Regions from separate parts of the Streptomyces sp. NPDC050508 genome, predicted to be linked through region 1. Evidence: riboswitches for the same ligand, from Rfam matches in the RefSeq annotation. Region 1 holds a riboswitch; each other region holds the start of a gene.

Region 1 (7,285 bases):
TCGCCGCGTTCCGCTGGCTGGACCGCGTCGACCCCGGGCCCTGGCGGAACCTGCTCTTCTCCTTCGCGTGGGGCGCCTGCGCCGCGGCCCTCATAGCGATCGTCGCCAACAGCTTCGCGACGAGATGGATAGCGACCACGACCGCCGACCCCACCAGCGCGGACACCCTCGGCGCGACCGTCATCGCCCCGATCGTCGAGGAGTCGGCGAAAGCGGCGGCCGTACTCCTCGTCTTCCTGTTCCGCAGACGGGACTTCACCGGGATCGTCGACGGGGTGGTGATAGCCGGCGTCACCGCCACCGGCTTCGCGTTCACCGAGAACATCCTCTACCTCGGCACCGCCTTCGGCACCGACCAGCTCACCGGCGACCGCGGCTTCACCTCCGTCACCGCGGCGACCTTCTTCGTGCGCATCGTCATGTCCCCGTTCGCGCACCCCCTGTTCACCGTCCTCACCGGCATCGGCTTCGGCATCGCCGCCCTCTCGCCCGACCGGCATCACGTCCGGCGCGTCCTGGTGCCGCTGACCGGCCTGCTGCTCGCGATGGGCATGCACGCGGTCTGGAACGGCTCGTCCACGTTCGGCCAGTACGGCTTCTTCGAGGTCTACGGCGCGTTCATGGTGCCCGCGTTCGGCCTGCTGACCTGGCTCGCGGTCTGGACCCGGCAACGCGAACTGCGCACCGTACGCGAGGAGTTGCCCGCGTACGTCTACGCGGGCTGGCTGACCCCGGCCGAACCGTTCGTGCTCGGCTCGATGAAGGCCCGCCGGCTGGCCCGTGAGTACGCCGGACACCACCTCGGCAGACCAGCGGCCCGCTCGGTCGCCCAGTACGAGGCGTACGCGACCTCGCTGGCGTTCCTGCGGCACCGGGCCGCACGTGGCCGCGCCGGCGCCGACTTCGCCTTACGGGAAAGGGAGTTGCTGCACGAGCTGTGGCAGCGCCGGGAGGTGGCGCGGCCCGCGCTGGAGTACGCGGCGCGCCGCACGGCGCCTCCGGTCGCGGTGGTGGTGCCGCCGTGGCCGCCGGTGTACGGGTCGTACGGGACTTCCCTGTACAACCCGTACCGGTCCTGACGCCGTCAGGCGGAAGCGTCCGTCAGCTTCGCGATCTCCGTGTCCGTCAGCTCCAGTTCGGCCACGCCCAGCAGTGCGGGGAGTTGCTCGACCGTGCGGGCGGAGGCGATCGGGGCCGCGACCGTGGGCTGGGCGGCGAGCCAGGCGAGGGCCACCGTGGCGACCGGGGCTTCGTGGGCCTGCGCGACCTCGTCCAGGGCGGTCAGCACCTTCTGGCCGCGCTCGGTCGTCAGGTGCTTCTCGGCGCCCTTGGCGCGCGGGCTGTCGACCGTCGTACCGGGGCGGTACTTGCCGGTGAGGAAGCCGGCGGCCAGCGCGAAGTACGGGACCGCGGCCAGGCCCTCCTGCGCGGCGAGCTCGCTCAGCTCGCCCTCGTACGTGTCGCGCGAGACCAGGTTGTAGTGGGGCTGGAGGGCGACGTAGCGCGCCAGGCCCTCGCGCTCGGAGAAGTCGAGGGAGGCCCGCAGGCGCTCCGGGGTGATGTTGGAGGCGGCGATGTGCCGCACCTTGCCCGCCTTCACCAGCTCGTCCAGCGCGCCGATGATCTCCTCGACCGGCACCTCGACCTGGTCGAAGTGGGTGTAGTACAGGTCGATGTGGTCGGTGTCCAGGCGGCGCAGGGAGGCGTCCGCGGCGGCCTTGATGTTGGCCGCGCTCAGGCCCGGGAAGTCGGGGTGCTGGCTGACCTTGGTGGCGATGACGACGTCGGAGCGGTTGCCGCGGGCCTTGACCCACTTGCCGATGATGGTCTCGGACTCGCCGCCGTGGTTGCCCGGCGCGAACGCCGAGTACGAGTCGGCGGTGTCGACGAAGTTGCCGCCCGCGGCGGCGTACGCGTCGAGCACGGCGAAGGAGGTCGCCTCGTCGGCGGTCCAGCCGAAGACGTTGCCGCCAAGGGAGAGCGGGAAGACCTCAAGATCGGACCGGCCCAGCTTGCGAAGAGAAGTCATGACCCTCTTCAACAGCCGGACCGGAACCGCGTATTCCAGACCCCCTAAGGCCCTTAGGACCCTTAAGGGTTGAGACCCTTGCTGCGCAGCCAGGGCGCCGGGTCGCTGGCGGTGGCCGCGCCGTTGAGGTGCACCTCCAGGTGGAGGTGCGGTCCGGTCACGTTGCCGGTGGCGCCCACGCGGCCGATGACCTCACCGGTGGAGACCTTCTGCCCGGCGCTGACGTTGATCGAGGACTGGTGGCAGAACCACAGCTCGGTGCCGTCGTCGAGGGTGATGATCGTGCGGTAGCCGTACGCTCCGGCCCAGCCCGCCTCGGTGACCGTGCCGCTGTGGACGGCCTTGATCAGCGTGCCGGTGGGCGCGGCGAAGTCGAGGCCGGTGTGGTAGCCGGAGGACCACATCGTGCCGGCCTGGCCGAAGGTGCCGGTGATCGTGTACGAGCCGACCGGCAGCGTGTACTGCTTGGCCAGCGCGGCGAGCTTCGCGGCCTCGGTCTTCTTCTTGGCGGCGGCCTCCGCGGCCTTCTTCGCGTCGGCGGCCTTCGCGGCGGCGTCCTTCTCGGCCTTGGCGGCAGCGGCGTCGACCTGCTTGGCGACGGCGGCCTCGGCGGCGGCCTGGGACTTGCCGTCGACCTGGAGCTGCTGGAGCTCGGCCTGTTCCATGATCCGGTTGCGCAGCTGCTCCCCCGCGCCCGAGGTGCCCTTGGCGCTCTCGGTGGTGGTCACGCCGACGCTGCTGAGCGCGGTCGCGGAACCCTTGGGGGTACTGGAGGAGTCGTCCAGCAGGTGGCCCACGGAGGGCAGGTCGGGCAGGGAGATCGAGACCGGCGGCTTGCCGGTGTTGGCGCTGGCCATCCCGCCCGCGCTGACGGCGGCTATGACACCGACGCCCAGGACGGTGGAGCTGCGGGCGAATCCTCCGCCACCACGCTGCTTGGCGACACGGTGCTTGCCGCGGTTGGGAAGAACGGACTCCGCGCTCGGATTCCACTCCTCCCAGGGGCCCTCGTCGGGGCGGTAACCGCCGTAGACGACAGGGGCTTCTGGGGCAGCCTGGTTGGACGCCACGTGGGCGTGCTCCTTTCCTTCCTTCTCGCCTACCGGGTTAGCTGACGGGTTCGGAGCAGGAAGGTCTCCTACGCGCGTAAACCGGCCGTGTTTCCACGGCAGTTGACGAGCGATTCACCCCAAGGTGGTGGTTCCCCGGTTCCCTTGCGGGATTCGGCGCGTGCGCACGGAGCCATCTCTTGTGACGGCTGGGACGACCGCGCTGCGTTATCGAACGTTAATAGACACGGGCGCCCGTTTCCAAGCTGTTCGGCTTGATCATTAACCTTTCCTTGCTGGACGAACGGCCCACCACCGGCGAAAAACGGGCGAGTTGGCCAAGTCTCAGAATTCCCACAGGTATTGACGGTATGTCAGTTGTTATGCGGAGGGCGCTCGGCCGATCACCCCCCGTAATAACGGTCATGGATGCCGTACGGCGATCATCGCCATGTCGTCCGCCATCCAGCCCCCGGAGTACCGGCGGACCTCCTTGGCGAGGATGCCGAGCAACGCCTCGGGGCTGCGGAAGGTCCGGCCGGCCAGCCGCTCCCCGGGGTCGTAGAAGACGCCGCGGGCGTCGCGGGCCTCGGACAGGCCGTCGGTGTACACGAGCAGGGTGGCTCCGCCGGGGAACGCGAACTCCTCGGCGCGGTCGGGCCAGACCCCCAACTCGCCCATTCCGAGCGGCAGTGCGGGCTCCTTGACCTGCAGGGTGCGCACCGTCCCGTCCTCATCCAGGAGCAGGGGCGGCGGATGCCCCCGGTCGACGATCCGTACGACGCCGTCGCCGTGCGGGAGTTCGGCGAGGACGGCCGTGGTGAACCCCTCGAACGCGTCGAGCCCGTCGCGCCGGGTGCCCTCGCGGGCCAGCGCCCGCTCCAGCCGCTGGGCGACCGCCTCCAGAGTGGCCTCCTGCTCGGCGGCCTCCCGGAACGCCCCGATGACCACGGCGACGGCGGCGACCGCGCCCATGCCCTTGCCGCGCACGTCACCGACGACCAGCCGTACGCCGTGCGGGGTGTCCTGCACCGCGTACAGGTCGCCGCCGATGGAGGCGTCCTGCTGGGCGGCCTCGTACCGTGCCGCGATCTCGAACCCGCCGATCCGCTCGGCCGGTTCGGGCAGTACGGCCCGCTGGGCGGCCTCGGCGATCTCGCGCGCGGAGGCGAGCTGTTCGCTGTTGCGGCGGACGAGGAGGTTGATGAGGACGGCCAGGACGGCGACCGTCGCCACGGTGGCCGTCTCGGTGACCGCGTCGGTGTGGAGGACGATGCCGAGCCTGAGGTGGATCGCGAGGACGACGGCGACGGAGGCCAGGCCGGTGAGCACGGTGCCGCGCCGCGAGTAGAGCGGGGCGGCGACGAGCGGGGCGGCGGTGAAGAACGGGGCCGCGGTGAAGGCCTCCGGGGTGAGGTAGTCGTAGCACGCCCCGACGATCAGCAGCAGCGCGGGCAGGCGGCGGACGGTGGTGCGGGTGTACGAGATCCGCCGTCCTTCGACGGGGCCGAGGCCGGGGTCGGGCACGGGATCGCCGGGCAGGCGCCCGCCGGCTCGCACGTACGGACCCTCCTCCTCCACGCGTCCAGTTTTTCGTGGTGGGGAGCAGGCGGCGAGCGGGGTGGGCCGACTGGGGGCGACAGACGGGAAAACACCAAGGGCCGGAATCCATTTCTGGATTCCGGCCCTTGGCCTTAGTAGCGGGGACAGGATTTGAACCTGCGACCTCTGGGTTATGAGCCCAGCGAGCTACCGAGCTGCTCCACCCCGCGCCGTTGTGATTAGAACTATACGCCATCCGCGGGGTCCGAAGTCACACACGTTTCAGTCGGACGGGTTCCCGGCGTGCGTGAGGGTCTCCCAGGAGACGAAGAGGTCGTCGCTGCCGGCGGGCCGGGTGGACTCGGCGAGCTGGTGCGCGGCGGGCACCTTCATGCCGAGCCGGTCCTCCAGGTGGTTGACGGCGACCTCCAGGTCGGGCCCCATGTTCCGGTCGACCTTGCCGCCGCACAGCCAGGCGGGCGCGGGCTCGCCCAGCTGGTAGCGGGCGTGGAGTTCGAGGGCGGCCTTGAGCCGGTCCTTGACCCCGTCGTAGAGGTCGACGCCCTGGTGCCAGGCGGTCTCGGCGATGTGGGCGGTGGCGGCGAGGGAGTACCCGACGTGCTTGAAGTTGCGGCAGGTCTCCTGGGCGACGCCGTCCTTGAAGGTCGTCTGCTTGAACCAGTACGTCGTCAGTTTCTGCGGGGTGGTGACCTTCGAGCCCACCGGGGTGAGCGGCAGCTTGCCGTCCTTGGCCAGGTAGAAGTAGGCGGGCACACGGTCGCGGAAGCGTTTGACGGCCGCGTCGAAGGCCTTGTGGTCGTCGAGGAAGACGGCGATGCCGATCGCCGCGTCCGTCATCGCGAGATCCCAGTTGCCGTTGTAGTCCGGCAGGTTCTTGGTGACTTCCGGCTGGTAGGCGGTGCGCAGCATGGTCCCGAACCGCTCGACCCGGTCCGCCGGCCACCCGGCGCCGGGCGCGTACCGCACGATCTCCGCCGCCCGCACCCACGTCGACCCGGCCCAGGCGGTCTGCAGCCCGGCGTCCTCGGAGGTGTGCTCCTTCATCTTCGCCGACCAGTCGTCCATGATCTCGCGGGCCTTGAGCGCGTGGTGCTGCTTCCCGGTGATGCTGAACAGCAGGGCCTGCGTGTACGCCGCGATGGCGTCCTCGCGCTCCTCGACACAGCCGTGCGCGGCCTTGCCGTTCCAGGGGCAGTCGACGTCGGCGTACGGCTTCGCCGTGTACTTGTACGACCCGTACTTGCTGTCCCGCATCCCGAAGTACGCCTTCAGCCAGGGCTGCTTCCCGGCGGTCACGTTCTTCCGTACGGCGTCCAACTGCCCCTTGCTGACCAGCACTCCGGGGTGCGTGAACGCCGCGTCGGCGGGCAGCGCCCGCGCCATGGTCCGGGTGCCGGTGTCCGCCGCCCCGCACGAGGCGAGAAGCCCCACGACCACGGACGTACCCAGCACCGCGACTGCCCTCATGTGTCCTACCTCCGCGTTGTCCGCACCGGCCTCACTGCGAGCGTGACCCGGTGGGCGGCGGGGCGCAGGATCTGTTGGGCCGATTGGTCACCCTCCCGGCACGGTCACTCATATGTTTGCGAATCGAAATCCTCTGCATACTAGGTGAGTTACGATCGATTAGTAAGTAGGCACTTCTGAGTGCGTTACCCCCCGACGGGAGAGACGATGACCACGAAGACGTACGAGGCGTACATGCGCGACTGTCCCGCGGTGGCCCTGCTCTCGACGATCAGCAACCGGTGGGTCAGCCTGACGATGTGCACCCTCGGGTCCCACGGCGAGGCGATGCGCTACAACCGCATCAGCCGCGAAATCCCCGGCGTCAGCCAGAAGATGCTCACCCAGACCCTGCGCATGCTGGAGCGCGACGGCATGGTCGAGCGGACGGTCACACCGACCGTGCCGGTCCGCGTCGACTACGAGCTGACGCCGCTCGGGCAGGGTCTGTACGGCCTGCTGTCCCAGATGCGCGACTGGGCCGCCGAGAAGACCGACGAGGTCGACGAGGCGCGCGCCCGCTACGACGCGGGGGCGTAACGCACTTTGAAGTGCCTACTTACCGATCGATCGTTACTCACCTAGCGTTTGTCGTGTTCCACTACGCAAATGCAGGAGTGAAGATCATGCGCGCTGCAGTCGTCAGGAAGGTCGGGGGCCCCGAGGCCGTCGAGGTCGTGGAGGTCCCCCTTCCGGAACCGGGTCCCCTGGAGGTCCGCGTCAAGGTCGCGGCCGCCGCGCTCAATCCCGCCGACACCGCTGTGTGGGCCGGGTTCTTCGGGCCGCTGGAGGGCGTCGACCACACCGGTCTCGGTCTGGACGCCGCCGGGACGATCGAAGCGGTCGGCCCGGGTGTCCTGCTCAAGGTCGGAACCCCGGTGATCGTGTTCGACGCCCCCGTACTGCGCCCCACGAAGGCCCAGGCCGAATACCTCGTGACCGACCTCAACTCCCTCGCCCCTGCCCCGGAGGGCATGGACCCGACGCTCGCGTCGACGATCCCGCTCAACGCGACGACCGCCGCACTGGCCCTGGACCACCTCCCGCTGCGCCCCCGCGACACCTTGCTGGTCACGGGCGCCGCCGGGGCCGTCGGCGGCTACGCCGTGGAGCTGGCCCGGACCCGGGGCGTGCGGAT
Region 2 (7,285 bases), on a different contig from region 1:
CGAACTCCGAGACCGGCGCGCCGCCGGAGAGGTTCGGCGCGGCTGCCGTCTCCGGGAGTTGGGGGAGGTCCACGACGTTGATGCGGAGGAGGCGGCCGGTCGACGTGACCGCGCCCAGCTCGCCGCGGGCCGTCGCCGGGACCGCCGAGACGATCACGTCGTGCTTGGTGCGCCGGGCCTCGGAGTCCTCCGGGAAGGGCTCGCCGTTCGCCGTACGGGCCAGCAGGCCCGTCGAGGAGAGCAGCACCCGGCACGGGTCGTCGGCCACCTGGAGCGGCACGGTGGCGGCGGGCGCGCCCGCCGACTCCAGCAGGACCGTACGCCGGTCGGTGCCGAACTTCTTCGCCACCGCGGCCAGTTCGGTCGAGACCAGCTTGCGCAGCTCGGTGTCCGACTCCAGGATGCGGGTCAGTTCCGCGATCTCCGCGGTGAGTCGCTCCATCTCCGACTCCAGCTCGATCCGGTCGAACCGGGTGAGCCGGCGCAGCGGCGTGTCCAGGATGTACTGCGTCTGGATGTCCGACAGGGAGAAGCGCTCCATCAGGCTCTGCTTCGCCTGCGCCGAGTTGTCGCTGGAGCGGATGATCCGGATGACCTCATCGATGTCGATGAGCGCGGTGAGCAGGCCCTCCACCAGGTGGAGGCGGTCGCGCCGCTTGGTGCGGCGGAACTCACTGCGTCGCCGTACGACGTCGAAGCGGTGGTCGAGATAGACCTCCAGGAGTTCCTTGAGGCCGAGCGTGAGGGGCTGGCCGTCGACCAGCGCCACGTTGTTGATGCCGAAGGACTCCTCCATCGGCGTCAGCTTGTAGAGCTGCTCCAGGACCGCTTCGGGCACGAAGCCGTTCTTGATCTCGATGACCAGGCGCAGGCCGTGCGCGCGGTCGGTGAGGTCCTTGACGTCGGCGATGCCCTGCAGCTTCTTCGCGCCGACCAGGTCCTTGATCTTGGCGATCACCTTCTCCGGGCCCACGGAGAAGGGCAGTTCGGTGACGACGATGCCCTTGCGGCGCGCCGTCACGTTGTCCACGGCGACCGTGGCGCGGATCTTGAAGGTGCCGCGGCCGGTCTCGTACGCGTCCCGGATGCCGGTGAGGCCGACGATCCGGCCGCCCGTGGGCAGGTCGGGGCCGGGGACGTGCCGCATCAGGGTGTCCAGGTCCGCGTTCGGATAGCGGATCAAGTGGCGGGCGGCGGCGATGACTTCGCCCAGGTTGTGCGGCGGCATGTTGGTGGCCATGCCGACGGCGATGCCCGACGAGCCGTTCACCAGGAGGTTCGGGAAGGCGGCGGGCAGGGCCACCGGCTCCCGCTCCTGGCCGTCGTAGTTCGGGGTGAAGTCGACCGTGTCCTCGTCGATCGACTCGGTCATCAGGTTGGCAGCCTCGGACGGCCGGCACTCGGTGTACCGCATGGCGGCCGGCGGGTCGTCGTTGCCCAGCGAGCCGAAGTTGCCGTGGCCGTCGGCCAGCGGCACGCGCATGGAGAAGGGCTGGGCCATGCGCACCAGGGCGTCGTAGATCGACGCATCCCCGTGCGGGTGCAGCTTTCCCATTACTTCACCCACGACTCGCGCACACTTGACGTATCCGCGGTCGGGGCGCAGGCCCATCTCGTCCATCTGGTAGACGATGCGTCGGTGGACCGGCTTCAGGCCGTCCCGGGCGTCCGGCAGGGCTCGGGAGTAGATGACCGAGTACGCGTACTCAAGGTAGGAGCCCTGCATCTCGTCGACGACGTCGATGTCGAGGATCCGCTCCTCGAACGAGTCGTCGGGCGGCGGGGTCTTCGTGCTGCGGCGGGCCATCGCTGCCGGCTCCTCTTTTCTGGTCGCTCGCCTGGGGGTCGCTCCCCTTCGGCTCACTCTTGCTGAAGCGTGAACGGGGTCTGACGTGAACCATTGTGGACCGCGGCACTGACAACGCGGACCAGGACCCGGCGTCGGCCGCTCGGCTCCGTCGCCGACGGCTGCCGCGTGAGTCCACGTGTTGCGACTGCCGCAGGCTACGCGATCTCGCTCTGGGCGTACGTCCGCCGGGAACTTCGCCGACGGTGCGCACGCTTGCATACAGTGGCGGGACGAGCAGGATTTCTGCGGTTCCAGCCAGAGAATCCGCGATCGAAGGGACGTACATGCCCATGGGTCACACGGCCACCGCCGAGGCAGGATCCGGCGGTCTGACAGCGACCGAACACCGCCTGGCCAACGGTCTGCGCGTGGTCCTCTCCGAGGACCACCTGACCCCGGTCGCGGCGGTGTGCCTCTGGTACGACGTCGGTTCCCGCCACGAGGTCAAGGGGCGTACCGGCCTGGCTCACCTCTTCGAGCACCTGATGTTCCAGGGCTCCGGACAGGTGAAGGGCAACGGACACTTCGAACTGGTGCAGGGCGCGGGCGGTTCGCTCAACGGCACCACCAGCTTCGAGCGCACCAACTACTTCGAGACCATGCCCACCCACCAGTTGGAGCTCGCCCTCTGGCTGGAGGCCGACCGCATGGGCTCGCTTCTGGCCGCCCTGGACGAAGAGTCCATGGAGAACCAGCGGGACGTCGTCAAGAACGAGCGCCGCCAGCGCTACGACAACGTGCCCTACGGCACCGCGTTCGAGAAGCTGACCGCCCTCGCCTACCCGGAGGGCCACCCCTACCACCACACGCCCATCGGCTCGATGGCGGACCTGGACGCGGCCACCCTGGAGGACGCGCGTGCGTTCTTCCGCACCTACTACGCGCCCAACAACGCGGTCCTGTCCGTGGTCGGCGACATCGACCCCGAGCAGACACTCGCCTGGATCGAGAAGTACTTCGGGTCCATCGCGTCGCACGACGGCAAGCCCGCGCCCCGTGACGGTTCGCTGCCCGACTCGATGGGCGGGGAGCTGCGTGAGGTCGTCGTCGAGGAGGTCCCGGCCCGCGCCCTGATGTGTGCCTACCGGCTCCCGGAGGACGGCACGCGCGCGTCCGACGCGGCCGACCTCGCCCTCACCATCCTCGGCGGCGGCGAGTCCTCGCTCCTCTACAACCGCCTTGTACGGCGCGACCGTACGGCTGTTGCGGCCGGCTTCGGTCTGCTGCGGCTGGCCGGGGCGCCCTCCTTGGGCTGGCTGGACGTCAAGACGTCAGGTGACGTCGAGGTGCCGGTCATCGAGGCCGCCATCGACGAGGAGCTCGCCCGGTTCGCCGAGGAGGGCCCCACGGCCGAGGAAATGGAGCGCGCCCAGGCCCAGTTGGAGCGCGAGTGGCTGGACCGGCTCGGCACGGTCGCGGGCCGCGCCGACGAACTGTGCCGGTACGCCGTCCTGTTCGGCGACCCGCAGCTCGCCCTGACCGCCGTACAGCGCGTCCTGGACGTGACGGCGGAGGAGGTGCAGCAGGTCGCCAAGGCCCGCCTGCGCCCCGACAACCGCGCGGTGCTCGTGTACGAGCCCATCGCGGCCGAGGATGACGAAGCAGAGGCCGGCGACGAGAACGAGGAGGCGGCCAAGTGACCGAGCTCGCCACGATGGAATTCCACCCACAGCCCCAGGCCGGCGAGGCCAGGCCGTGGGCCTTCCCGGCCCCGGAGCGCGGGACGCTCGGCAACGGCCTGACCGTGCTGCGCTGCCACCGCCCCGGCCAGCAGGTCGTCGCCGTCGAGGTGCTCCTGGACGCGCCCCTGGAGGCCGAACCGGCCGGCCTGGACGGTGTCGCCACGATCACCGCGCGGGCCTTCTCCGAGGGCACCGACAAGCACTCCGCCGAGGAGTTCGCCGCCGAGCTGGAGCGCTCCGGCGCCACCCTCGACGCGCACGCCGACCACCCCGGACTGCGCCTGAGCCTGGAGGTCCCGGCCTCGCGCCTGGCCAAGGGCCTCGGCCTGCTGTCGGACGCCCTCAGGGCGCCCGCCTTCGCGGACAGCGAGGTCGAGCGGCTGGTGCGCAACCGCCTCGACGAGATCCCGCACGAGACGGCCAACCCGTCCCGCCGCGCGGCCAAGGAGCTCTCCAAGGAGCTGTTCCCGGCGACCTCGCGCATGTCGCGTCCGCGCCAGGGCACCGAGGAGACCGTCCAGAAGATCGACTCCGGTGCCGTACGCGCCTTCTACGAACGGCACGTTCGGCCGGCGACGGCCACCGTCGTGGTCGTCGGCGACCTCACCGGCATCGACCTGGACGCGCTTCTGGCCGACACCCTGGGTTCGTGGACGGGCTCCACCGCGCAGCCGCGTCCCGTGCCGCCGGTGACCGCCGACGACACCGGGCGGGTCGTGATCGTGCACCGTCCCGGCGCCGTCCAGACGCAGCTGCTCATCGGCCGCGTCGGTGCCGACCGGCACGACCGAGTGTGGCCCGCCCAGGTGCTCGGCACGTACTGCCTCGGTGGCACCCTCACCTCCCGCCTGGACCGCGTCCTGCGCGAGGAGAAGGGCTACACCTACGGTGTGCGGGCGTTCGGCCAGGTGCTGCGCTCGGCACCCGACGGCACGGGCGCGTCGATGCTCGCCATCAGCGGCTCCGTGGACACCCCGAACACCGGTCCCGCGCTGGACGACCTGTGGACGGTGCTCCGCAAGCTCGCCGAGGGCGGACTCACCGACACCGAGCGGGACATCGCCGTACAGAACCTCGTCGGGGTGGCGCCGCTCAAGTACGAGACCGCCGCGGCCGTCGCGAGCACGCTGGCCGACCAGGTCGAGCAGCACCTGCCCGACGACTACCAGGCGACGCTGTACCAGCAACTCGCCGCGACCGGCACCGTGGAGGCCACCGCGGCGGTCGTGAACGCCTTCCCGGTGGACCGTCTGGTGACGATCCTCGTCGGCGACGCGGAGCAGATCAAGGAGCCTGTGGAGGCTCTCGGCATCGGTGAAGTGACCGTCGTTCCGGCGGAGTAGACGGAGTAGCTGCACGCGCGCGTGGGGAGCCCTGGTGACTGAAGCGTCACCAGGGCTCCCTATTGTCCGAATTGGGGGAGAGGTTGCCCGTCTGCCCTGTGGCATACCCAACAAAAACCGTGATCCGTTTGGGGATTGAAAGTGACCCCCCTTAGCGTCGGTCCGGCTGTCCGTCAGGCACCGCGCCGCACTCGTGGCACCGGACAGTCATCGCCGAGTCCCCGTACGGCGCGAGCCAGGGGAGCCGGGGACCCACAAGAGTCCCTGGGGTGAATCGGACGCCCGCGCGCGTAGCGAGGGGGTCCGTAGGAGACCTTCCTGCTCCGAACCCGTCAGCTAACCCGGTAGGCGAGAAGGAAGGAAAGGACCAGCCACTACATGGCGTTCACCCGCGCCACCGGGAAGCACCGTCGCCCGAGCCGGACCCACCGCACTACCGTTCGTGTCGCGAGTGTCGCGGCCCTCACCACCACCGGCGTCGTCGGCACCCTCGCGAGCGCCCCCGCGTTCGCCACGGAATCCGCCGCCGAACAGACCGGCCTCACCCCCGTCATCGCCATGGGCGACTCCGTCGCCGAGAAGATCGACGCCCAGGCCGCCGCCCAGCAGCAGGCCGCGGCCGAGCAGGCCGCCAAGGAGGAGGCCCGCGCCAAGGCCGCCGCACTGGCCAAGGCGGAGCGCGAGGCCGAGGTACGCGCCGCCCGCGCCGCCGAGCGCGAGAAGCTCAACGCCTTCGTCGCCCCGGTCTACGGCTCGTACGTCTCCACCGGCTACAAGACCGGCGGTTCCCTGTGGTCCTCCGGTGCCCACACGGGCATCGACTTCCACGCCTCGACCGGCACCTCCGTGCACGCGGTGGGCTCCGGCACCGTCGTCGAGGCCGGCTGGGGAGGCTCGTACGGCAACCAGGTCGTGATCAAGATGGCCGACGGCATGTACACCATGTACGGCCACCTGTCGTCCATCGGCGTCTCCGTCGGCCAGAGCGTCACCCCGGGCCAGCAGATCGGCCTCTCCGGGGCGACCGGCAACGTCACCGGACCGCACCTCCACTTCGAGGCCCGCACGACCGCCGAGTACGGCTCCGACGTCGACCCCGTCGCCTACCTCCGCAAGCACGGTGTGAACGTCTGACGACTCGGCGCCGCACTTCCCGAAGCCCTGGCCCGCCGGCCGGGGCTTTCGGCGTTTCCGGAGCCCTCCTGTCCAAAAAATATCCATGGATTCCGGCCCGCCATCGGAAATTCCCGCTCATTGCAATAGAGTCACGGAACACACGTCAATCGTCGACGTTTCACGGGGATTAAGGCGGAGGTCGGACATGCGTATTCCGGCGCACTCGGTATGCACGGCGATCCGGGACGACATCGTCGCCGGTGTCTACGAGCGCGGCAGCCGGCTCACGGAGGAACTCCTCGCGCGCCGGTACGGGGTCTCGCGCGTCCCCGTCCGGGAGGCCCTGCGCACGCTGGAGGCCGAGGGGTTCGTGGTGACCCGGAGGCACGCGGGCGCGTGCGTCGCGGAACCGACCGAGCAGGAGGCCGCCGACCTGCTGGAGATGCGGATGCTGCTGGAGCCGCTCGGCGCCTCACGGGCCGCTCAGCGGCGCACTGAGGCCCACCTCAAGGTGCTGCGCGGCCTCGTCAGGCTGGGCCAGGAGCGCGCCAGGCGGGGCAACAGCGAGGATCTGCGCTCCCTGGGCAGCTGGTTCCACGAGACGCTGGCACAGGCCTCCGGGAGCCCCGCGCTGACCTCGATGCTGACCCAGCTGCGGCACAAGATCGCCTGGATGTACGCGGTGGACGCACCGGCCAACCCCGTGGAGTCCTGGGCCGAGCACGGGGCCATCGTGGACGCGGTGGCGCGCGGCGACAGCGAGCGGGCGCGGGCGATCACCGCCCTGCACACCGAGCGGGCGGGCACCGCGCACCGGCTGCGCTTTCCCGGCGGGGCGAACGGCGCGAACGGCACGGACCGTGTGAGGACTTCGCAACCTCCCGTAAACATGTCCGGCCTGCGGCATTAACACGGGCACCGTATACAAAGAGGAGATAATTCGCGGGGGATTATTTCTGCTGCCCGTAAGTGGAATTGCGAAGGGCTCGCCCGGTAATTCGGACGAGCCCTTCGAGGTTGCGGTACATCGTTTTTGCGGCGAAAGCGCCGCAACCATCAATTGAGGAACCCCGATGGCGCGCAACCACCTCCGCGAGAGCGGCGCCGGTTTAGGCGCAAAGGGGGCGTGCCTCAGACGGTCTCGGGGAGTTCCTCAAGACCTTCGGCGACCAGCTTCGCCAGCCGGTCGAGGGCCGCGTCGGCGCCCTCGGCCTCGGAGGCGAGGACGATCTCCTCGCCGCCCTGGGCGCCCAGGCCCAGGACCGCGAGCATGGAGGCCGCGTTGACGGGGTTGC
Region 3 (7,285 bases), on a different contig from region 1:
GCTGTTTCCTCGCGATCCTGCCGCTGATCGCGCTGTTCCTGGTGATCCAGCGCTTCTGGTCACTGGATCTGCTGAGCGGATCGGTCAAGGCCTGAGGTAAGTACTGAGCTGAGTGTCGAGCTGCGCAGCACCTCCCCCCACCGCACCTGAACCGGCAGAACGAGGACCATGACCACCAGTCCGAACGGACGCCGCAAACCACCCACCATCCACGACGTGGCCCGGGAGGCAGGGGTCTCCCGGGGGACCGTGTCCCGGTTCCTCAACGGCGGCCACTACGTCTCGCCCGCCGCGCGCAACGCGGTGGAGACGGCGATCAGGAAGACGGGCTACGTCGTCAACCGGCACGCCCGCTCCTTGAGCACGGGACGGTCGGACTCGGTGGCGTTCCTCCTCACCGAGCCGCAGGAGAAGTTCTTCGAGGACCCCAACTTCAATGTCCTGCTGCGGGGTTGCACCGAACACCTGGCCCGCCACGACATCCCGCTGCTGCTGATGCTGGCTTCTTCGAAGGACGAACGCCGCCGCCTGACCCGCTACATCACCTCGGGCCACGTGGACGGCGTCCTCCTGGTCTCCAACCACAGCGGTGACCCGGTCGCGGCCGAACTCCGGGACGCCGGCATCCCGTTGGTGGCCTGCGGCAAGCCGCTCGGCACCGCCTCCAAGTACAGCTACGTCGCCGCCGCCGACCGCGACGGCGCCCAGGAGATGGTCCGCCACCTCATCGCGGGCGGCCGGCGCCGCATCGGCATGGTCACCGGCCCGCTCGACGCCCCCGGCGGCCCCGACCGCCTGGCCGGCTACCGAGACGTCCTCACGGAGGCAGGCCTCCCGCACGATCCCACCCTTGTAGTGGAGGGCGACTACCGCCGCACGGGCGGCGAGGAGGCAGCCCGCAGACTCCTGTCCCAGGCCCCCGACATAGACGCGGTGTTCGTAGCCTCCGACCTGATGGCCTTGGGAGTCGTCAACACCCTGCAACAGTCCGGCCGTTCGGTCCCGAATGACATCGCTGTCGGCGGCTTCGACGACTCGGCGGCGGCCACCTCCATCACCCCGGCCCTCACGACCATGCGCCAGCCCTACGACCGGATCAGCGCCGAAATGGTGCGGATGCTCCTCGCCCAGATCGCCGGCGAGGACACGGCGGGCGTCATCCTGCCCACCGAACTGGTGATCCGGGAGTCGGCATAACCGCCGTAACTGTCAAACCAACCGGAACACGGGTCAACGTATGTGAAGGCAGCAGCCGTCCGGTTCGTGTCGAGTCGGTGGGGCGTTCCATCCGTATTCTCTGATCATGGCCGCACCCCTCGCATATGCACTGATCGCCACCGACCTGGACGGGACGCTGCTGCGCGGCGACGACACGCTCTCCGACCGGTCCCTCACAGCGCTCGCGCGGGTGGCGGCGGCCGGTGCCCAACACCTCGTCGTCACCGGCCGGCCGGCCCCGAGGGTGCGGCCCCTCCTCGACGACCTCGGCTCCAAGGGGCTCGCGGTGTGCGGACAGGGCGCGCAGTTGTACGACGCCGGCGCGGACCGTCTGCTCTGGTCGGTCACCCTGGACCGGGAGCTGGCGGAGACCGCGCTCGGCAAGATCGAGGCGGAGGTGGGCCAGGTGTACGCGGCCGTAGACCAGGACGGCGTGGACGGTCTCACCCTCATCGAGCCCGGCTACTTGATGCCACACCCCACTCTCCCCGCAGTACGGGTGGGCAGGCGCGACGACCTGTGGACCGAGCCGATCAGCAAGGTGCTGCTCCGTCACCCCGCCCTGGAGGACGACGAGTTGGCGTCCACGGCGCGCTCGGTGGTCGGTTCACTGGCCTCGGTCACCATGTCGGGCCCCGGCACCGTCGAACTCCAGCCACTCGGCATCACCAAGGCGACGGGCCTGGCCCTGGCCGCCCGCCACTTGGGCCTGACCCCGTCCGACACCATCGCCTTCGGCGACATGCCGAACGACATCCCGATGTTCGACTGGGCAGCCCACGGCGTGGCAATGGCCAACGCCCACCCCGAACTGAAGGCGGTGGCGGACGAGGTGACGTCATCGAACGAGGACGACGGCATCGCGCTGGTCCTGGAAAGACTCTTCAGCTGAGCTGTGAATGGCCCCGAAGGGGCTCATTCAGGGGCGCGGGGAACTGCGCGACCAGCCACGACGGCGGTGTCACTCAAAACACAACCAGTCGTGGCTGATCCAACAGTTTCTAGTAAGCGCCGTACACGTTGTCGATGGAGCCATACACGGCCGCCGCGTAGTTACAGGCAGCCGTGATGTTCGCAACCGGGTCATACGGATCGAACGAAGTCCCGGCCACGTGATACGCGTTGAACGTCGGGTCGATCACCTGGAGCAACCCCTTCGACGGCGTACCGGCCGCCGCGTTGGAGTCCCAGTTGTTGATCGCGTACTGGTTCCCGGAAGACTCACGGATCACGTTCCGGTAGATCCCGTTGTACGTGCCCGGAATCCCCTTCTGCGCCATGATCGCGAGCGACTCCCGGATCCACCCGTCAAGGGTGTTGGGGTACCCGGCAAGCGTGGTCGAGCCGGTGCTGGTCGAAGTGGTGGCCGCGGACGCGGTGGTCGCACCCACGACAGGCAGCGCGAGGATCGCGGCACCGGTACCGGCGACGACGACACGGCGGACGAGGCGGGCGCGGCGGGACTGAGCGGATGCAGGCATGACGAGGTTCCTCTCCGTCGCCTGCGAGGTGAGCTGTCGGGTTCGGGCTGGGAGGTGCCCGGCCGCGCCCTTGCGGACGTGACTTAACCCCAAGCCGTTCCGGTCGCGCTGACCGGCCCGGCGACTTACCTGGTTCCCCCGCTCCTGCCGTGCGAGATGTGTTCGTGACTGGGATGCCGGGCGGCGGCAGGATTCGGCGTTCCGCTCGACAGGCCGGGAACGTATGCGAGAGCACATGTCCGGAACAAGTGGCGGAATCACACCTAACCCCTATTGACCTTGGTGTGAGGCGTATGGGGCACTTGATCCTTTGCGCGAGCCAAGGGTCAACTGTCAAATGCCGTAAGGGAAAACGCGGGCAGACCGGGACACAGGTCACGCACAGAAAAGCGTGACCCAACTCACGGGAGGATTAAGAACGGCAAATCGGGCATTCAACCTCAACTGGCAGTTCTCGGAATCCTTTTCTCCCACGTCCGGTGAAAGATCACCTCTTCGCCCTCAGTGCAGATGACCTCATTGGAGGTAATAAAGTCCGTTTCGTCGCAAGTGATCTCGGACCGCGTCCGCACGGTCGTGTCCCACGCAAGCTCCGGCCGGTGCAGCCGGATCGACCAGTCGGACCGCGTACGGGCCGACAACGGATCCGACTCGTCGATCGTGTACGTCTCCAACGCGTCCTCGGTGAATTCGAGCCCGTCCGGGTACACGCGCGTCCCGCCGTACCGGGGGTCCACCTCCAGCCGCCACTCGCCCTTCGCGACGTCCCGCACGACCAGCCGCTCGGGGCGCGGTTCGTCCAGGGTGGCGGGGTAGTTCACCCCGAGCGGCTCGGCCTCCTCCGGCTCCCCGAACCGGATGTCATCCGCCAACTCCCGCTCCCGCACCGGGAGTTCGAGCGCGCTCCCCTCCGGGTCCAGCGTGAACCCCGCCGAGGACTCCGGCTGCGGCCAGATCCACGGCCAGTACGCCGACGACACCGCGAGCCGGATGCGATGCCCGGGCGGGAACGCGTGCCCGATGCCGTTCAGCTCGAAGGTCACGTCTTCCGTGGCACCCGGCGTCCACGGCACCACCCGGTCCCGCCCGTGCCGCGCCGACAGGTTCAGCACACCCCGGGTGACGAGGGTCGACGCACCGTCGGGGGCGACATCGCACAGCCGGGCGATCACCTGCCCGCGCGGCACCTCGCAGGTCAGCCGCAGCCGTACCCTCGGCCGCCCCAGCACCCACGTCTCGGCCGGCACCTCGAACTCGAAGCAGGCCGACCGCGCGTCCTCGTCCCGCTGGTCCGGCGGCAGATCGGCGTCGTTCCCGAACGGGAAGAAACGGCCCGCGTCCACACCGGTGTGCATGGGGGAGCGGACGATCACGGGCGCACCCCGGAGGCCGTACGTCGTCGTCTTCACGTGCGGCGAGGGCCAGGACGGCTCGCCGACCCAACGGCCCGGCAGGGTGTCGTAGACCGTGGCCGGAGGGTGCGAGTCGCTGACGTAGGCGCGTAGGAGGGGGTCCGCCATCACTCCCGTGTCGATGCCCTTGAGGTGTTGGTCCCACCAGCGGAGGGTCTCCTGGAGGAAGCCGATCGCGGGGCCCGGCGGCAGGCCACGGTCCGGGTACTGGTGCGACCACGGGCCGATCAGGCCGCGTACGCGGTCCGGTGGGAGGTGTTCGACGAGCCGTAGGACCGTGTCGCGGTACGGGTCGTGCCAGCCGCCCACCGCGAGGACGGCCGCGTCGATCGCGCCGTAGTCCTCGCAGACGCTGCCGTGCTTCCAGTAGTCGTCGCGGATCTGGTGGGCGAGCCAGGTGTGGATGAACGGGTCGATCTGTTCGAGGCGCTTGAGCCACATGTCGCGCCAGACCAGGCCCGCGTACTCGGGGTCCGGCGGGCGGGCGACGAAGGCGAGCATGGTGGCCGCCCAGGCGTGCAGGTCGACGGCGAGGGCGGAACCTCCCATGTAGTGCACGTCGTTGTCGTAGCGGTCGTCCGTGGAGCAGACGGTGACGATCGCCTTGAGCGGCTCGGGCGCGAGGGCCGCGATCTGGAGGGAGTTGAAGCCGCCCCAGGAGATGCCGAACATGCCGACCTTGCCGGTGCACCAGGGCTGCGCGGCAAGCCAGTTGACGACGTCGACGCCGTCGGCGAGTTCCTGCGCGTCGTACTCGTCGCCGGGTGTGCCCTCGCTGTTGCCGTGTCCGCGGACGTCGACCCGGACGGAGGCGTAGCCGTGGCCCGCGTACCAGGGGTGGCGCTGGGCGTCCCGGGGCGCGGTCCAGTCGGTCAGGCGGTACGGGAGGTATTCGAGGAGCGCTGGGACGGGTTCGTCCGTCAGCGGGCGCCACACGCGCGCGTAGAGGCGTGTTCCGTCGGACAGCGGGATACGGAGGTCCTCGTGGGTCGTCTCGTGGGGGAAGGACGTACGGATGCGCATGAGGGGACCCCTGGGTTCAGTGGACCGGATGCATGGTGCGGCGCAGCCACGGCGCGGCGGCCATCACCGCGAGGCCCGCGGCCACCGCGATGGCGCCGTTGACGCCGAAGTAGGCCGGCTTGGAGACGTCGTCGTAGAGCTTCACCGTCTGGGCCTGGATGCCGTTCGCGAGCGCGAGGGACAGGAACCAGAGGGACATGGTCTGGCTGGAGAAGGCGGCCGGGGCGAGCTTGGTGGTGGCCGACATGCCGGAGGTCTCCAGGAGGATGTCGCCGAGGCCGAGCAGGAAGTACGAGCCGACGATCCACCAGGCCGACATCCGGTAGGCGTCGCCGCTGTGCCCGCTGGTCGGCAGGACCATCAGCAGGAAGGAGAGTCCGCCCAGTACGACGCCGATCGCGATCTTGTTGGAGGCGTGCGGCTGGCTGCGGCCCATGCGGACCCAGAGCGCGGCGACCACGGGCGCGAGACCCACCTCGAAGGCGCCGAGCGCGGACGCGTACCAGCTGGCGGGGAAGTCGAAGCCCAGGATGGTCGTCTCGGCGTTCGACGCGGCCAGCAGCATCATCGTCGAATAGGCCTGGAAGAGAATGAAGTTGAAGACCGTGGAGGCCAGGAAGAGCACGATGTACGGGCGCAGCCGGCCGCGTTCGTCGGCGGTCACCCGGGGGCTCATGAACATCACCGCGAAGTACACGACCGGGGCGATCACGGAGATGACGGTGAGCAGGTCGACGAAGCGGCCCATCGTCAGCCAGCCGGCGACGGCCAGCGCGGTCGCGAGCACGGCGGCGACCAGGATGCCTACGACGATCAGGCGCACCGCGCGACGCAGCGCGTCCGGTGCGAGTGCGAACTCCGCGGTGGTCCTGCGCCCGGCCAGGTGACGGCGCCCGGCGACGTACTGGATGAGCCCGAACGTCATGCCGATCGCGGCGGCCGAGAAGCCCCAGTGCCAGCCCTTGTGGTCGCCGAGCCAGCCGGTGATCAGCGGGCCCGCGAAGGCGCCGATGTTGATGGCCATGTAGTAGAGCGCGAAACCGGCGTCACGGCGCTCGTCGTCGGTGCGGTAGAGCTTGCCGACCATGGTGGCCACGTTGGGCTTGAGCAGGCCGGTGCCGGCGCTGATGAGGCCGAGGCCCACCCAGGTCATCGTGCCTGTGGGGACCGCCATCGCGTAGTGCCCGCAGGCGATGAGGATGCCGCCCCACAGCACCGCGCGGAACGAGCCGAGGATGCGGTCGGCGAGCCAGCCGCCCGCGACCGAGACGAGATAGACCAGCGTTCCGTAGGCTGCCGATACGGACGCGGCCGTTCCGGACGACATGCCCATGCCGCCGTGCGCGACCGAATCCGCGAAGTAGAGGACGAGGATGGCCTGCATGCCGAGGAACGAGAAACGCTCCCAGACCTCCAGACCGGAGAGCGTGAGCAGCCCCCTGGGCTGGCCGAAGAAGGCGTGGTCGTCCTCGGGCGGCGGTTCGCTGTCGGGCTCGGCTTCAAGTGCGGTTCGAGACACCATCCACTACTTCCGCGTAAGTCGATAAATATCCGTTCTTATCAGGTGATCAAAAACATACCGGTCATGATCCGATACCGCCCCCGCTGGACGGGGTGGGCGGCATGGGTGATCGAAAGCCGACCGGATACGCTGACTTGAGTGATGGCAGCGACCTATCGACAAACCGTGTGACCGCCCAGGGACACCAGCAGACAGGAGACCCCTCGTGACCGTCGTCGGGCCGTTCGGGCTGAGCGTGCGGGACCAGGCTCTGGAAGCCGATGTCCAGGCCGGAATGGCGGCAGTCGAGGAGGGTCTGCTCGAAGCCACCAAGAGCGAGGTGCCCTTCATCACGGAGGCCGCCCAGCACCTCGTGCGCGCGGGCGGGAAGCGGTTCAGGCCGCTCCTCGTGATGCTCGCCGCGCAGTTCGGCGACCCCTACGCGCCGGGTGTCGTGCCCTCGGCGGTCGTCGTCGAGCTGACCCACCTCGCCACGCTGTACCACGACGACGTCATGGACGAGGCGGCCGTGCGGCGCGGCGTGGACAGCGCCAACACCCGCTGGGGCAACTCGGTCGCGGTCCTCACCGGCGACTTCCTCTTCGCGCGCGCGTCGCACACCCTGGCCGACCTCGGCCCCGAGGCGGTGC
Region 4 (5,641 bases), on a different contig from region 1:
TGGTGACCGAGCCGGCCAGGCCGACCAGGGTGCGGGCCTCGCGCAGCGGGACCGTCTTCTCGGCGAGGTCGAGGGCAGCCTCGATGTCGGCGCGCATCGCGGTGATCTGGTCCGGGGTCGGCGGGTCGGTGACCTTGCCGTCGCGGACCAGGTGACGCTCGGTCATGCGGACGCAGCCGATGTCCACGGAGCGGGCGGCGCGGACCTGGTCGTCGCCGACGACGAACTCCGTGGAGCCGCCGCCGATGTCCACTACCAGGTAGGGCTTGGCCAGGTCGTCTCGGCCCGTCAGTTCCTTGGTCGCGCCGGTGAAGGAGAGTTCCGCCTCCTCGTCGCCGGTGATCACCTCGGGCTCGACACCCAGGATGTCCACGACGCCACGGACGAAGTCGTCGCGGTTCGAGGCGTCACGGGAGGCCGAGGTGGCCACGAAACGGACCTTGTCGGCGCCCTTCTCCCGGATCACCTCCGCGTACTCACGGCAGGCCGCGAACGTCCGCTCCAGCGCTTCGGGGGCCAGCTCGCCGGTCTTGTCCACGCCCTGGCCGAGCCGCACGATCGTCATCCGCCGGTCCAGCTCCCGCAGTTCACCCGTGGCCGGGTTCACGTCCGCGACGAGCAGCCGGATGGAGTTCGTACCGCAGTCGACCGCCGCGACGCGGCTGAAGCCCTCCTCCAGCAGCGGGACGTAGGAGAAGTACGTGCTGCGGATCGCGGCGGGGTCGGCGTTCTCGGCGGGCAGTTCGTCGGCCGGGTCCGGGGCCGCGAGCGGCTGTACGCACGCGCCCTTCGCCCACCACTCCGGCAGCATCGCGATCGCCTCGTCGCCGAGCGGGTTGACGCCCGGGCCCGCGGCCAGGGAGTGGCCCACCAGGACGTGCAGGCACTTCACGCGGTCCGGCATGCCGCCCGCGCTCGGGAAGCCCTCCAGGACCTCGATGGCGTCGCGGCGTGCGAGGTAGTCCTCGTGGGCGGCGCGGTACGCGGCGGCGAGTTCGGGGTCGGTCCCCAGTCGCTCCGTCATCTCCTTCATGACGCCGTTCGCCTCCAGCGTGCCGATCGCCGAAGCGGCCTTCGGGCACGTCAGGTAGTACGTCGTCGGGAAGGGGGTGCCGTCGGGGAGACGGGGGGCCGTCTCCACCACGTCCGGCTGTCCGCACGGGCAGCGGTGGGCGATCGCGCGCAGGCCGCGCGGCGGACGCCCGAGCTGCTGCTTGAAGGCCTCGACATCGGCGTCGGTGGGCTCGGTGCGCGGAGTGGGCGGCGGGGGCGTTTCCATGCCTGTACGAGAGTCTCTCTGGAGTGTCTGTCAGTTCGGTGTCACTGGTCGGAGGCGTCGGACTTGTCCACGCCGTCCCAGACGTTCGAGTACCACGGGCGGTCGGCCGCCCCCAGTTCCGCGCGCGACTGCTTCGCCGCGTCCGGGTCGATCACGATGTAACCCGTCTCCCCGGGCATCACGTAGTGCAGCCGCTGCCGGATCTGCTGCTCCGCGTACGAGTCGTCCTGCCAGCGTGCCTTGAGGTCGCGCAGCTGCTCGACGCGCTGCCGCGCCTGCTCCTGCTGCCGTTGGAGATCGGAGATCTCGGCGCGCTGGGAGACGTACTGCCTTATCGGGTACGCCAGCGCCACGATCAGCGAGCACAGCACCAGGGCGAGGAGGGCCGCCCGGCCGGTGAGCCGGGAGCGGCGGGCCTGCCGTTTGGTCTGGGAGCGGTAGACACGGGCCGCCGTCTGCTCGCCGAGCAGCTTGAGCCTGGTCGCGGTGGAGAACCGGTCCCGGTCCTTCACGGCCATGTCCCGCCTCCCCTTCACACGCGCGTACGTCCCCGCACACGGTACGGGACCGGGTGCGGGGACGTACGTACGACTGGCTAAGGCTTAGCCCTGTACGGCTCAGCCCTTGAAGCGCGGGAAGGCGCTGCGGCCGGCGTACTCCGCCGCGTCGTCGAGGATCTCCTCGATGCGGAGCAGCTGGTTGTACTTGGCGACGCGGTCCGAGCGGGCCGGGGCGCCGGTCTTGATCTGGCCGCAGTTCACCGCGACGGCGAGGTCGGCGATGGTGGTGTCCTCGGTCTCGCCGGAGCGGTGGGACATCATGCACTTGAAGCCGTTGCGCTGGGCCATCTCGACGGCGTCCAGGGTCTCGGTCAGCGAGCCGATCTGGTTCACCTTGACGAGCAGGGCGTTGGCGGTGCCCTCCTCGATGCCGCGGGCGAGGCGCTCGGGGTTGGTGACGAAGAGGTCGTCGCCGACGATCTGGACCTTGTCGCCGATGCGGTCGGTGATGACCTTCCAGCCGGCCCAGTCGTCCTCGTACAGCGGGTCCTCGATGGAGACGAGCGGGTAGGCCGCCACGAGCTCCTCGTAGTACTCGGTCATCTCGGCGGCCGAGCGGGACTTGCCCTCGAACTCGTACTTGCCGTCCTTGTAGAACTCGGACGCGGCGACGTCGAGCGCGAGCCCGATCTGCTCGCCGGGGACGTAACCGGCCTGCTTGATGGCCTCGATGATGAGGTCGAGGGCGGCGCGGTTGGACTCCAGGTTCGGGGCGAAGCCGCCCTCGTCGCCGAGGCCGGTGGACAGGCCCTTGGTCTTCAGCACCTTCTTGAGGGTGTGGTAGACCTCGGCGCCCCAGCGCAGCGCCTCGGAGAAGGACTCCGCGCCGATCGGGGCGATCATGAACTCCTGGATGTCCACGTTCGAGTCGGCGTGCGAGCCGCCGTTCAGGATGTTCATCATCGGAACGGGCAGCAAGTGCGCGTTCGGACCGCCGAGGTAGCGGAAGAGGGGGAGGTCGCTGGCCTCGGACGCGGCGTGCGCGACGGCAAGGGAGACGCCGAGGATGGCGTTGGCGCCGAGCGAGCCCTTGTTGTCGGTGGCGTCCAGGTCGAACATCGCCTGGTCGATCAGGCGCTGCTCGGTGGCGTCGTAGCCGACGAGCTCCGGGCCGATCTGCTCGATGACGGCGAGGACGGCCTTCTCGACACCCTTGCCGCCGTAGCGGTTGGGGTCACCGTCACGCAGCTCGATGGCCTCGAAGGCACCCGTGGAGGCGCCGGACGGAACGGCGGCACGACCCGTGCTGCCGTCGTCGAGGCCGACCTCGACCTCGACCGTGGGGTTGCCTCGGGAGTCCAGGATTTCCCGGGCTACGACGACGTCGATGGACGGCACGAGCATCTCCTTCTTGGGATCTGACGCGGCTACGGCAACACCGCAGCGGCTCTGCGAGACGAGCCTAACCGGCTCCGGGCGATTGGCCATCCGGTCGGCCGTCTGTTGGACAGAACCGAGAGTAAATTGTTTCCGAACGGAACAAAGAGTCCCGTGGAAGAACACGGGGACACAAAAAGCCCCGCCCCGGTGCGTACGGGGGAACACGCACCGGAGCGGGGAGCCCGTGGGGGACGGGGGTGACCCTCACGAGGTCTCCATGATGGACACCACGGATGTGAGGGCGCTGTGGTTCAGCTGAGAGACCTGTATGTCACTTCAGGCTGTCACTTCAGGTGAAGCTGCTGGCCCGGGAAGATGACGTCGGCGTCGTCGATGATGTCCTTGTTCAGCTTGAACAGCTGCTGCCAGCCGCCCTTCACCTTGTGCTTCTCGGCGATGGAGCTGAGGCTGTCGCCCTTGACGACCTTGTACTCGCCGTCACCCTTCTTGACCTTCTTGCCGGTCGGGGTGGTGACGGTCTTCTTGGCGGCCGGGCGCTCGGCGGAGCGGGAGGCGGTGGTGTCGGTCGTGGAGCGCTCGGTGGTGCTCTTGGAGGAGCTGGAGCTGCTCGACGAGCTGGAGCTGCCGCCGGAGTAGGTGGCGCTGGAGAGGCCGGTGCCACAGGTGGGCCAGGCACCCTTGCCCTGGGCTGCGAGAACCTTCTCGGCTACGGCGATCTGCTGGGACTTGGAGGCCTGGTTCGCGGTGGAGGCGTAGGCGGTGCCGCCGTACGCGGCCCACGTCGAGGCGGAGAACTGCAGGCCGCCGTAGTAGCCGTTACCGGTGTTGATGGACCAGTTGCCGCCGGACTCGCAGCTGGCGACCGTGTCCCACTCCGAGGCCGTGGCGGCGGAGGCGCTGCCGGTGGCCATCAGCGGGGCGGCTATCGCGACACCGGTGACACCGGCGAGCGTGGCGACGCGGGTGGCCTTGGACGGACGGCGGTGCTTGCCCTTGCTGGAAAACAGCATGGAAAATCCCAATCCCCTCACCGACGCCTGCGAGGTGAGCTGTCGGGTTCGGGCCGTGTGAGTTGCCCGGCCGTGCTCGTACGTCTCGTACGAGGCACGACTTCACCCCAAGCCGGTTCCGGTCGTCTCTCAACTCCCGGGCCCGGCGCTTACCTTGGGTCCCCCGCTCCTGCCTACGGCGCTTGACGCGACGACTGTTCCCGGAGGCCGCTGGCAGGACTCGGCGTGTGCGGCAGCCGGGGCTCGTGGTGACGAGCGGCCTTGACCGTAGACACGGAATCGGCGGAATTTCAAAGACGATCAGGGCTTCTGAGACTCATCCCACACTTTGATCAAACCGGACATTCGACTCGAAGCGTGACGTGAACTCCCGCTGTTCGCTTGCTACTTTTCGTCCGCTTCCGTACCGACGTCCAAGGTCTGACCGGCGGCGATCTGGGTCGGATCAGCGCCTATCACCTTTTTGTTCTCGGCGTAGAGCGCACGCCATCCGCCGTCGAAGCCAAGGGAGTCGGCGATGGACGCGAGGGAGTCGCCGGCGCGGACGGTGTACGTCTGCGGCGACACGCTCTCCTCGGCACTGGCACCGCGATGCTTCCCGGCACTCTGCTCACTCACGCCACCATCGAGCGCGCCGGTGTCGACGAGGCTCCACTTGCCCACCGCCTGCTCCGAGTTGTCCGATTCATCGAGTTTCGGGGATGCGGTCGCCGAGTCGTCGGCCGCGAAAGGAATGGTGGACTTGTCGGACTTGGTGGAGTCTGTGGACTTTTCCGTCGCGGTGGGCGAGGGACTGCTCGACGGGTCGCCGGTGGAGGAGTCGGACGAAGTCGAGTCCGTGGTGCCGGAGTCGGACAATCCAGATGAAGCGGACGAGTCGGAGGAGCCCGAGGAGTCCGTCGCGCCGGCCGACGGCGAGTCGCTCGCGACTCCCGTGTCGACGCCCGTCGAACCCGAGGTCGCGGTGAGGCCGGAGATCAACGCGCAGGTCATCCACGCGGAGGTCCCCTTGGCGTCGAGGATCTTCTCGGCGACGGCTATCTGTTGGGAGCGGCTGGCCAGGTCGGCGCTCGGCGCGTAGTCGAGGCCGCCGTACTTGTCCCATTCGTCCTGGGACATCTGTAGTCCGCCGTAGTAGCCGTTGCCGCTGTTCTCACTCCAGGAGCCGCCGGTCTCACACTCGGCCACCTTGTCCCAGGTGGTGCCGTCGGCGGCGTTCGCGGCGGCGGCGCCGAGGAGCGGGATGGCGATGGCGGAGCCGGTCACGCCGGCCGCGACAAGGAGTGCCGGAGCCTGACGGGGGCGACGGTGACGACCGTTCCCGGAGAGCATGCGGAGGCCTTTCGCGTGACGGCGGGGGAACCGCGCGGCGGATGGTTCGGGGCGCCGCGCTGGTACGTGAACGTACCCACAGTCGATCACTTGTCACAAGTTAATGCCACGGAGATCAC

What was found. Region 1 has a riboswitch for cyclic di-AMP ahead of AB0I69_RS09540 (M23 family metallopeptidase). Riboswitches for the same ligand answer to the same signal wherever they lie in the genome.
Positions count from the first base shown of each region.
Region 2: another riboswitch for cyclic di-AMP. It lies ahead of AB0I69_RS46780 (M23 family metallopeptidase); the one in region 1 lies ahead of AB0I69_RS09540 (M23 family metallopeptidase).
Region 3: another riboswitch for cyclic di-AMP. It lies ahead of AB0I69_RS34020 (transglycosylase SLT domain-containing protein); the one in region 1 lies ahead of AB0I69_RS09540 (M23 family metallopeptidase).
Region 4: another riboswitch for cyclic di-AMP. It lies ahead of AB0I69_RS35520 (transglycosylase family protein); the one in region 1 lies ahead of AB0I69_RS09540 (M23 family metallopeptidase).

Region 1 is NZ_JBFAJJ010000002.1:914,994-922,278, reverse strand. It holds gene AB0I69_RS09550 (PrsW family intramembrane metalloprotease) at 1-1,079, shown strand, start outside; gene AB0I69_RS09545 (aldo/keto reductase) at 1,085-2,029, opposite strand; gene AB0I69_RS09540 (M23 family metallopeptidase) at 2,092-3,099, opposite strand; cyclic di-AMP (ydaO/yuaA leader) riboswitch at 3,111-3,268, opposite strand; gene AB0I69_RS09535 (PP2C family protein-serine/threonine phosphatase) at 3,502-4,659, opposite strand; tRNA gene AB0I69_RS09530 (tRNA-Met) at 4,777-4,850, opposite strand; gene AB0I69_RS09525 (alginate lyase family protein) at 4,903-6,108, opposite strand; gene AB0I69_RS09520 (helix-turn-helix domain-containing protein) at 6,316-6,687, shown strand; gene AB0I69_RS09515 (NADP-dependent oxidoreductase) at 6,774-7,285, shown strand, end outside.
Region 2 is NZ_JBFAJJ010000033.1:38,317-45,601, forward strand. It holds gene AB0I69_RS46765 (DNA topoisomerase IV subunit A) at 1-1,807, opposite strand, end outside; gene AB0I69_RS46770 (pitrilysin family protein) at 2,134-3,489, shown strand; gene AB0I69_RS46775 (pitrilysin family protein) at 3,486-4,874, shown strand; cyclic di-AMP (ydaO/yuaA leader) riboswitch at 5,076-5,239, shown strand; gene AB0I69_RS46780 (M23 family metallopeptidase) at 5,253-6,008, shown strand; gene AB0I69_RS46785 (GntR family transcriptional regulator) at 6,196-6,900, shown strand; gene AB0I69_RS46790 (HPr family phosphocarrier protein) at 7,122-7,285, opposite strand, start outside.
Region 3 is NZ_JBFAJJ010000014.1:101,746-109,030, reverse strand. It holds gene AB0I69_RS34035 (carbohydrate ABC transporter permease) at 1-95, shown strand, start outside; gene AB0I69_RS34030 (LacI family DNA-binding transcriptional regulator) at 169-1,197, shown strand; gene AB0I69_RS34025 (HAD family hydrolase) at 1,304-2,110, shown strand; gene AB0I69_RS34020 (transglycosylase SLT domain-containing protein) at 2,220-2,699, opposite strand; cyclic di-AMP (ydaO/yuaA leader) riboswitch at 2,703-2,908, opposite strand; gene AB0I69_RS34015 (CocE/NonD family hydrolase) at 3,140-5,134, opposite strand; gene AB0I69_RS34010 (peptide MFS transporter) at 5,151-6,656, opposite strand; gene AB0I69_RS34005 (polyprenyl synthetase family protein) at 6,862-7,285, shown strand, end outside.
Region 4 is NZ_JBFAJJ010000015.1:141,290-146,930, forward strand. It holds gene AB0I69_RS35500 (Ppx/GppA phosphatase family protein) at 1-679, opposite strand, end outside; partial or broken gene AB0I69_RS35505 (DUF501 domain-containing protein) at 830-1,279, opposite strand; gene AB0I69_RS35510 (septum formation initiator family protein) at 1,321-1,797, opposite strand; gene eno (phosphopyruvate hydratase) at 1,897-3,183, opposite strand; gene AB0I69_RS35520 (transglycosylase family protein) at 3,504-4,190, opposite strand; cyclic di-AMP (ydaO/yuaA leader) riboswitch at 4,200-4,381, opposite strand; gene AB0I69_RS35525 (transglycosylase family protein) at 4,575-5,522, opposite strand.